3 regions of the Herbaspirillum sp. 1173 genome follow, and region 1 is predicted to be linked to each of the others. Evidence: predicted binding sites of a transcription regulator. Region 1 holds the regulator's gene; each other region holds the start of a gene.
What was found. The regulator sigma-54, encoded in region 1, starts transcription at its own class of promoters, with help from an activator protein. The targets are predictions, from matches to a motif close to TGGCANGNAANCTGCTTT.
Positions count from the first base shown of each region.

Region 2: the regulator sigma-54 is predicted to act here: its motif matches at 1,167-1,184, upstream of J2X56_RS15340 (MSMEG_0572/Sll0783 family nitrogen starvation response protein).
Region 3: the regulator sigma-54 is predicted to act here: its motif matches at 1,422-1,439, upstream of hmpA (NO-inducible flavohemoprotein).

Region 1 covers NZ_JAVDSP010000010.1:109,416-112,666, reverse strand. The annotation lists gene J2X56_RS23630 (UbiX family flavin prenyltransferase) at 1-130, opposite strand, end outside; gene grxD (Grx4 family monothiol glutaredoxin) at 153-464, opposite strand; gene J2X56_RS23620 (hypothetical protein) at 626-772, shown strand; gene hpf (ribosome hibernation-promoting factor, HPF/YfiA family) at 835-1,197, opposite strand; gene J2X56_RS23610 (RNA polymerase factor sigma-54) at 1,350-2,840, opposite strand; gene lptB (LPS export ABC transporter ATP-binding protein) at 2,972-3,251, opposite strand, start outside.
Region 2 covers NZ_JAVDSP010000004.1:141,240-144,490, forward strand. The annotation lists gene J2X56_RS15335 (PLP-dependent aminotransferase family protein) at 1-817, opposite strand, end outside; gene J2X56_RS15340 (MSMEG_0572/Sll0783 family nitrogen starvation response protein) at 1,261-1,743, shown strand; gene J2X56_RS15345 (Nit6803 family nitrilase) at 1,759-2,841, shown strand; gene J2X56_RS15350 (MSMEG_0568 family radical SAM protein) at 2,798-3,251, shown strand, end outside.
Region 3 covers NZ_JAVDSP010000001.1:912,428-915,678, reverse strand. The annotation lists gene hmpA (NO-inducible flavohemoprotein) at 168-1,361, opposite strand; gene norR (nitric oxide reductase transcriptional regulator NorR) at 1,534-3,111, shown strand.

The DNA.
Region 1 (3,251 bases):
CCATCAGGTGCGTTTCCACCTGGCCATGCTTGCGCAGATGCTCCAGCAGCCGCACGCCATAGATGGCACCGGTGGCACCGGTGATCGCAACGATCAGGCGCTGGCGCGGCTGGCTGGAAGAACTGCTCATGAGTCAGTCAGGCAAGTAAAACTCAGCCCTTGATCAGGGTCTGCAGTTCGCCGGACTCGTACATCTCGGTCATGATGTCGGAGCCGCCGACGAATTCGCCCTTCACGTACAGCTGGGGAATGGTCGGCCAGTTCGAGTATTCCTTGATGCCCTGGCGCACGTCCGGGCTTTCCAGCACGTTGACGGTGACGATGTTCTCGGCACCGCTGGCCTTCAGCAGCTGGATGGCCTTGCCGGAAAAGCCGCATTGGGGGAACTGTGCAGTGCCCTTCATGAACAGCACCACGGGGTTTTGGGTCACGGTTTCTTTGATCCAGGATTGGACGTCGCTCATGGCTGTGCCTTTAAAAATGGGATTGCCCGACATTATAGGGAAAAGCCGGCGGGCGCGTTGAAATCGCCTGCATGCTGGTGGCCTGTCTGAACGGGCAAAAAATTGCATCGAGGAAATAATTTATATCGTATGCAAATTCTTGTGTTGAAGATGAGGGTGCCGTGAAGACATTCAAGCCGTCCCTTGCATCATCGTCAGCAGCGGCGGTGGAAAAGTTGCTTTACGCAATGATTTATATCTTTTCCACAGGCTTGGCCAGTTCGGCGGCCGCAAATGAAAAAGGGCGCTTGCGCGCCCCTTCCTCATGAAATTCGGCTGGCTTTCTCAGCAGCCTTGCGGCTGCGAGGTGGCTTGCCGAGGGTGTCCTGGCTTATGCCGCTCCGGCCACCGCATCCTCCGGCGTTTCGTCCGGCAGGCGCTTGGCCATGGAGTGATGCTCCTGCAACTTGTCCTTGTGCTTGATGACCTGGCGATCGAGCTTGTCGATCAGCGTGTCAATGGCAGCGTAGAGGTCGTGTGCGATGCTTTCCGCATGTAGATCCTTCCCCTTGATGTGGACGTTGATTTCCGCTTTTTGGCGCTTTTCCTTTTCTGTGAGTTTATCTACGCTCAGGATCACGCTGACGTCGATCACGTTGTCGAAATGGCGCTTGATACGCGAGAGCTTGCTTTGCACGTATTCCCGGATGGCGGGGGTCAGTTCGAGGTGGTGTCCACTGATGGTCAGATTCATACAAGACTCCTATCGTGAAGTCACTGGAGGTTCGTGCAATCGATCCTGCTGCAGCTGTACCACGGGCACGGTCTTCGTGTCGGATGGCGCGGGCATCAGTCGGATGCTTGCCTGAACACAGCAACGGTACTGCAGAAAAACTGAGGAAAAACTCAGAGGGACTTGCGGAGATTGACCGGCGGAATCTTCAACACTTCGCGGTATTTGGCGACTGTGCGTCGCGCGACCACCATGCCTTGTTCTGCCAGCATATCCGCAATCTTGCTATCGGATAATGGGGTCTGCGGGTTCTCGGCTCCTATCAACTGTTTGATCAGCGCCCGTATCGCGGTGGAGGATGCTTCACCTCCGGTTTCAGTCGCGACATGGCTACCGAAGAAGTATTTCAACTCAAACATTCCATGCGGAGTGAGCATGTATTTCTGAGTCGTCACGCGAGAGATGGTGCTCTCGTGTAGACCCAGTGTATCAGCAATTTCACGCAGCACAAGGGGGCGCATGGCCACTGCCCCATGTGAAAAGAAGTTTCTTTGACGTTCCACAATAGCCTGCGCGACGCGCAAAATTGTATCGAAACGTTGCCGCATGTTCTTGATGAGCCACTTGGCTTCCTGCAACTGCGACGACAGCGAACCTTCTCCCTTGGCTTGCTTCAATGCACTGGCATACATCGCATTGACGCGCAGCTTGGGCATGACCTCATGGTTGAGCATGACCTGCCAGCCGTTCTTTGTCTGCTTGACAATCACGTCCGGCACCACATAGTCCGAGGCATCACGCGCGAATTCCGCACCCGGATGCGGACGGCACTGGCGGATCACCGCCTGCGCTTCGCGCAGGTCTTCGTCATCGCAATCCAGTGCCTTCTTGATCTTGTTGAAATCGCGTTGTGCAAACAGCGGCAGGTAATCCTCCACGATCCTCAAGGCCAGCTTGCGCGTCACGAAGGGAATCTTGGGCAGGCGGCGGATCTGCAGGGCCAGGCATTCGCCGGCACTGCGCGCACCGACACCCGCCGGGTCCAGGCTCTGCAGCAGCTTGAGCGAAATCGACAGCTCTTCCATGTCGATGCCCAGCTCTTCGGGCAGGCGTGCGAGGATGTCTTCGAGCGGCTCTTCCAGATAGCCGCTCTCGTCCAGCGCATCGGTGAGCAGTTCCAGCAGCGCACGATCACGCAGGGTGCGTGCGGTCACGCGGATCTGTTCCAGCAGGTGTTCGCGCAGGGTCAGTTCGTGCGCTTCGAGTTGCGGGCGGGCATCATCATCGTCTGGCGACTTGCCGCTGCGCGCGACGTCGTCGAAGCTCCAGTCGGCATCCCCCGTGACACCGGCTTCCGGCGCGTTGTCCTGGTAGTCGAAGCTGGAATCGCCATCGCTGGCGGCCGGGGCCGCTTCGCCGCTGCCTTCGTGACTGGTTTCGGCAACGCCGCTGGAGGGCGAACTGGAGACCGCGCCATCGGCCAGCAGACGTACCGAATTGTCGAGCGCGTCGTCGAGGCGTTCCAGCAGGGGATTATCGGAGAGGATCTGTTCCAGTTCCTGGTGCAGTTCCAGCGTCGACAGTTGCAACAGTCTGATCGACTGCTGCAGTTGCGGCGTCAATGCGAGGTGCTGCGAGGTACGTAACTGGAGCGACTGTTTCATCTGTCTTTCTGAAAGCGGCGTGGCCCGCTGGTTGCTCTGCCGGTCGTTGCGTATTGCGTATTGCTTGTTGCGTATTACGTGATGTGCACTCTGTATTTCTTCAAGCGTATCGGGCAAGCCGACTGCACCGCTTACATGCGGAAATGCTCGCCCAGATACACGCGGCGCACCGACTCGTTGGCGATGATCTCTTCCGGATTGCCGCTGGCCAGCACCGTGCCCTGGTTGATGATGTAGGCGCGATCACAGATGCCCAGCGTTTCGCGCACGTTGTGGTCGGTGATCAGCACGCCGATGCCGCGTTCCTTCAGGAAGCGCACGATGCGCTGGATCTCGATCACGGCAATCGGGTCGATACCGGCGAACGGTTCATCCAGCAGCACGAAGCGCGGATCGGTGGCCAGTGCGCGG
Region 2 (3,251 bases), on a different contig from region 1:
CCTCGATGATGGCCACTTCATAGTGGCGTGCAATGTCCACCAGCGCCTGGCGGCGTGACAGCGAGGTGGTGCAGGTGGTCGGATTGAGCAGGGTGGGATTGCAGTACAGCGCCTTGGGCGCATATTGCGCGCAGGCACCGGCGAAGGCCACGGCATCGATGCCCTCGTTGTCCATCGGCAAGCCGACCAGCTTGATGTTGAGATGTCCGGCCAGCGCCCGCAGGCCGGGATAGGTCACGTCCTCGCAACAGAGCACGCCGCCCGGTCCGACCAGCATGGTCAGGATGGCCAGCAGCGCACATTGTGCGCCCGGCGTCACCAGCACCCGTTCCGGTTCCACCACCAGCGCGCGCCGGCGCAGCCAGAGCGCGCCGGCCTCACGATCCTCAGTCGAGCCGCCGAAATCCTGATAGCGCAGCAGATCACGCAGGCGCCCGTTGACCTTGTTCCAGCCCGCCTGCATCAACTCCATCAGCTCCGGCGACTCCGGCTCGGGCGGCATGTTCATCGACATGTCGACGTTGGGCCGGCCTTCGGTCACGCGCGGAATGCGCGGCCGCCGCTTGCCGCAGACGAAGGTGCCGCGTCCCACTACCGAATCCACCAGGCCGCGCCGATGCGCTTCCGTATAGGCGCGGGCCACGGTGGTGAAGTCCAGGTCCAGCAACTCGGCCAGCTTGCGCTGCGGCGGCAGACGCTGTTCGGGTTGCAGGTGGCCGGTGGCGACATCCTCGGCAATCGCATTGGCGATGGCCAGATAGAGCGGGCCGCCGCCCTTCTTCAACTTGGGAACCCACACGCTGCTGTGCTTGGACATGGTGCCTTCCTTGATTGCCGGCGTTCAATATTGACTGCATCGAAACATCTCATTGAATGCAAGTTGCATTCCATCCAATCGCCGCCGCGGTTGTCGCCAATTGCACCGTCGTGCATCACGTCGCGCACCCTTGCGCACCAACTCAACACATCTCGCCGCGCCAGAGTGCAAGCGGGTTTGCGCGGTGTTGGCGAATTGTATGGAGCGATTGAATGGATTGCTTCGCCAGGGTCAAAAAACACCTCGCCGATCATGATTCGCCAAGCCGCACCGATGCTGGCCTGCGCCTTCGCGTGGAGAGATTGACGGGATTTTTATGCAGTCAATTCCTGCATTGACGGGGTGCCGATGGCACGCCTGATGCATTCAATGCCAGCGTCGCGGCGAGGTCGCCGGACCACTTCCCCAAGTGCCGACCCACAGCAATCGAGAGGAGTATCACCATGCCCGCAGTCACCAAAGCAGCCCACGCCCCCGGCGATTTCCTGGTGGATTATGAAGAGAAGGTGTTCGAAGACGTCAAAGCCCAGCCGGGCGAAAAAGCGCTGGTGACCTTCCACACCGTGGCATTCGAAGGCTCGATCGGTTTCGTCAATCTGTTGCAGGCCACGCGCCTGAAGCGCAAGGGTTTCGAGACCTCGATCCTGCTCTATGGCCCCGGCGTGACCCTGGGCGTGCAGCGCGGTTTCCCGACCCTGGGGGATGAGGCTTTTCCCGGTCACCAGAACTTCAACAAGCAGATCGTCAAGTTCATGGAAGAGGGCGGCAAGGTCTACGCCTGCCGCTTCGCGCTGCAGGCTTTGTACGGCCATGGCGAGCCCTCGCTGATCCCGGGCATCCGTCCCATCAATCCGCTGGACGTGCTGGACCTGGTGCTGCTGCATCGTCGCGACAACGCCTTCATTCTCGACACCTGGACCCTGTAAGCGGAAGGGCGGCCCATGAGCATGCACAAGAGAACGGTACGGGCGGCGGCGGTGCAGATCGCGCCCGACCTAGACAGCGAACACGGCACCGTGGCCAAGGTGTGCCAGGCCATCGCCGATGCTGCGGCCCAAGGTGCGCAACTGGTGGTCTTCCCGGAGACCTTCGTTCCCTACTATCCGTATTTCTCGTTCGTGCGGCCGCCCTTCGCTTCGGGGCCGGAACACCTGCTGCTCTACGAGCGCGCCGTGACGGTGCCCGGTCCCGTGACCCAGGCCGTATCCGCCGCCGCTCGCCAACACGGGACGGTGGTGGTACTGGGCGTCAATGAACGCGACCACGGCACGCTCTACAACGCGCAGCTGGTCTTCGATGCCGATGGCACGCTGGTGCTGAAGCGCCGCAAGATCACGCCGACCTATCACGAACGCATGATCTGGGGCCAGGGCGATGCCAGCGGCCTGAAGGTGGTGCCGACCGCCGTCGGCCGTCTCGGTGCACTGGCCTGCTGGGAACACTACAACCCGCTGGCGCGCTACAGCCTGATGGCGCAGCACGAGGAAATTCACTGCGCGCAATTCCCCGGCTCCATGGTGGGGCAGATCTTTGCCGACCAGATGGAGGTGACCATCCGCCATCACGCCCTCGAATCGGGCTGCTTCGTCATCAATGCCACCGGCTGGCTCAGCGATGAACAGATCGCCGCCATCGAGCCCGATCCCCAGGCGCAGAAGGCGCTGCGCGGTGGCTGCTGTACCGCCATCGTGTCGCCCGAAGGCAAGCTGCTGGCCGAGCCCCTGCGCAGCGGCGAAGGCATCCTGGTGGCCGACCTCGACATGGAGCTGGTCACCAAGCGCAAGCGCATGATGGATTCGGTGGGCCACTATGCGCGCCCGGAACTGCTGCACCTGGTGATCGATGATCGCCGCACGTCTCCCATGTCCTCGCTGTTCCCGGCCGAACAGCCTGCTCCCGTCACTCATCCTTCCGCGAGGTTCCCTCATGCAGACAGCCGTCATCCAGTTGCATCCCCAGCGCCCGAGCCGCAAGGCGGCCGTGGAGCTGATCTCGGAACTGCAGTCCCTGGGACTGCGTCTTGACGATCCCGCTGCCGGCGCGCAGAGCCGCCGGGGCGGGGCAGGGCCGTCGGATCACAAGGCGGTGACCGTCGATGGCCACACCGTGATGATCCCGGTGCATACCGCCGGGGCCTGGTCCTCGCCCTACGTGGCCACGCAGCCGGGTGCCGATGGCGCTGCCCGCATCCTGCGCGATGGCGTCGAGGTGGGCGTGGTGTCCTTCCCGCATCAGCCGCGCTTCTACAAGATGCAGACCTTCGATGGCATCCCCTACGGCAAGATCGCCACGCTGCATGGCGCCGATGTGCTGGCCACCACCATCCTGCAGAGCTGCATCCGTTACGAGAGCCGCCGCAAGTCCTGCCAGTTCTGCGCCATCGGCCAGTCGCTGGCGGCCGGCCGCACCATCCTGCGCAAGACCCCCGAGCAAT
Region 3 (3,251 bases), on a different contig from region 1:
AGCGCGGAAAACTTGTCGAAGATCAATCTTTCAGGGATTGCCAGCGCGAGGCAGGTAAATTTTGCAAAGAGCTTCACGCTGCTGCAGCATGGCGCTCAGACGGAACAAAAGGGCGATGGCGGATCGCCCGCCATCGCCCCTTCAGCGCGCCTTTCGGCCAGACAGGATCACTCCAGCGCGGCAGCCGGACCGAAGAATTCATATCGGCTCTGAGCCGCCGGTACTCCCAGCGCGCCCAGCGCACGCTTGATGGCTTTCATGAACGGCTTGGGGCCGACGAAGTAGGCGTCCACGTCCCGTGTTTGCGGTAGCCATTGCTGCAGCAGAGCCGCATCGATGAAGCCGGTGGCGTAGGGGGCCGGATCGCCTGCGCGCGCCCGTTCATAGCAGAAATGCGCCTGCAGTTGCGGGTGTTGCGCCGCCAGTTCTTCCACCTGACGGCGGAAAGCATGCACGCCGCCATGGCGCGCCGCATGGATGAAATGTACCGGGCGACCGGTCGGCAGCGCCGCTGCCAGCATGGTCATCATCGGCGTAATGCCCACGCCGCCGCTGATGAGCACCAGCGGCTTGTCACTGGCCGTGAGCGTGAAGTCGCCGGCCGGCGGGAACAGTTCCACCACCGCGCCCACATGGATCTCGTCGTGCAGATGGCGCGAGACCTTGCCCTCGGCTTCACGCTTGACGCTGATGCGGTATTGCAGCGGCTGCCCCTGCTGGCGCAGCGGGGCCGACAGCGAATACTGGCGGCGCTGTTCCAGTCCGTCCACCACCATGCGCAGGCCGATGTACTGGCCCGGCTCAAAGTCCAGCAGCGCGCCGCCATCCTGGGGCATGAAGTAGAAGGAGGTGATCTCCTCGCTCTCGGCCACCTTGCGCGTGACCACGAAATTGCGCGCACCGCGCCAGCCGCCTGGTGCGGCGGCCTTGGCGTCATATTGCTGGCGTTCGGCGCCGATGAGGATGTCGGCCAGCTGGCCATAGGCGGCCGCCCAGGCATCGATGACGGCATCGGTGGCGATCTCCGCGCCCAGCACTTCACGGATGGCACGCAGCAGGCAGTCGCCGACCATCGGGTAGTGCTCGGGCTGCACCTGTACGGCGACGTGCTTGTTGATGATCTGCGCGGCCAGCGGGCCCATTTCTTCCAGGCGATCGATATGCCGCGCGTACATCAGTACGCCATTGGCCAGCGCACGCGGCTGGTCGCCGCTGGCCTGGTGGGCGCGATTGAAGAGGGGATGAACCTGCGGGTAGTCGCGCATGAGCATCTTGTAGAAGTGCGTGGTCAGCGCCTCGCCGCCCGATTCGAGCAGGGGGACGGTGGATTTGACGATGGCGAGTTGGGCATCGGTAAGCATGCGGGACCTTTCTGTTGGAAGCGGTGGAGGAAGTGCCGGAATGTCCGGGACCCTCTTGCTATTACAAAAGGCGTGCCACTTTCGAATACCAATAAAATCAGGAACTTGCGAGCGCTTGGTGTATTTATGACCTGTGTCATAATGACCAATCATTCTTCCTTTGGGAGTCAATATGACCTCAAAAGTCCTGCTCGACGCCTTGCTCCCGCTGGTAGCCGACCTGTCGCGCCAGATCGATGACCGCGAGCGCTATCGCCGCCTGCTGCAGACCTTGCGCACGCTGTTCCCCTGCGATGCTGCAGCCTTGCTGCGACTGGAGGGCGAGCTGCTGGTGCCGCTGGCCATCGACGGACTTTCCAGCGATACCTTGGGCCGCCGTTTCCGCATCGCCGACCATCCGCGCTTCGGCGTGCTGCTGGCCAATCTCGGGCCGACACGCTTTCCTGCCGATTCAAGCCTGCCCGATCCCTATGACGGTCTGGTCGATGGCTTGAATGACGCCCATTCCGGCGCGCTGGAAGTGCACGATTGCATGGGCTGTGCGCTCTCGGTCAATGGCCGCCCGTGGGGCTTGGTCACGCTGGATGCGTTGGGTGCAGGGCGCTTCGATGGCGTCGACATGGCCTCGCTGCAGGCTTTTGCGGCGCTGGCGGCTGCCACCGTTCATGTGGCCGAACGCATCGACGACCTGGCCGCCGCTGGCGAACAGGCACGCCAGCGCGCCGAAGCCTATCGGCTGGGGCTGGAGGAGAGCCAGGGCAAGCGCGAACTGATCGGCCAGAGTCCGGCGCAGCAACAACTGCTGGACGAGATCCGCATGGCCGCCCCCAGCGACATGACGGTGCTGGTCACCGGCGAAACCGGCACCGGCAAGGAACTGGTGGCCCACGCCCTGCATGCAGCCTCGCCCCGTGCGCACAAGCCCATGATCAGCCTGAACTGCGCAGCCTTGCCCGATACGCTGGTCGAAAGTGAATTGTTCGGCCACGTGCGCGGGGCTTTCTCGGGAGCGGTTGCAGACCGTCGCGGCAAGTTCGAGATGGCCGATGGCGGTACGCTGTTTCTGGATGAGGTCGGGGAGCTGCCGCTGGCGGTGCAGGCCAAGCTGCTGCGGGTGCTGCAGAGCGGGCAGCTGCAGCGGGTCGGTTCAGATCGCGAGCACCGCGTGGACGTGCGCCTGATCGCTGCCACCAACCGGGACCTGGCCGAGGAAGTGAAGCGCGGCCATTTCCGCGCGGATTTCTATCACCGTTTGTCGGTGTTCCCGATCCGCGTGCCGCCGCTGCGCGAGCGCGGGCGCGATGTGCTGCTGCTGGCCGGATATTTCCTGGAGCAGAACCGGGCGCGGCTGGGCTTGTCCAGTCTGCGCCTGGCAGCCGATGCCCAGCGCGCACTGCTGGACTACGCCTGGCCCGGCAACATCCGCGAACTGGAACACCTGATCGGGCGCAGCGCCCTGCGCGCCCTGGCATCGCAGCCAAAACGACCCGCCATCCTGACGCTGGATGCGGCGGCGCTGGAGTTGGGGCATTCCGCCCGCCCGCTTGACTCGCCTGACACTGTGGCCAGCGCACAAGCTGAACCCGCGCAGCCGGGCGAAGGCCTGCGTGCAGCCGTCGAGCGCTTCGAGCGCAAGCTGGTCAGTGAGTGTCTCGAACGCCATGGCGGCAACCTTGCCGCGACGGCGCGGGAGCTGGGGGTGGACCGGGCCAACCTGAACCGGCTGGCCAGACGTCTCGGACTGCGTTGAGCCGAGGGGAGGGTGGTTTACGGTCGATATGAAGAAAAAGAAAAGAAAACGGCCGGAATCCGTCAGGGCAGGCTGCCCATCATGATTCCGGCCGTGGCGGCGTGAAGCCTGGTGTCAAAAAGCCAGAGCGGAGAACAGCC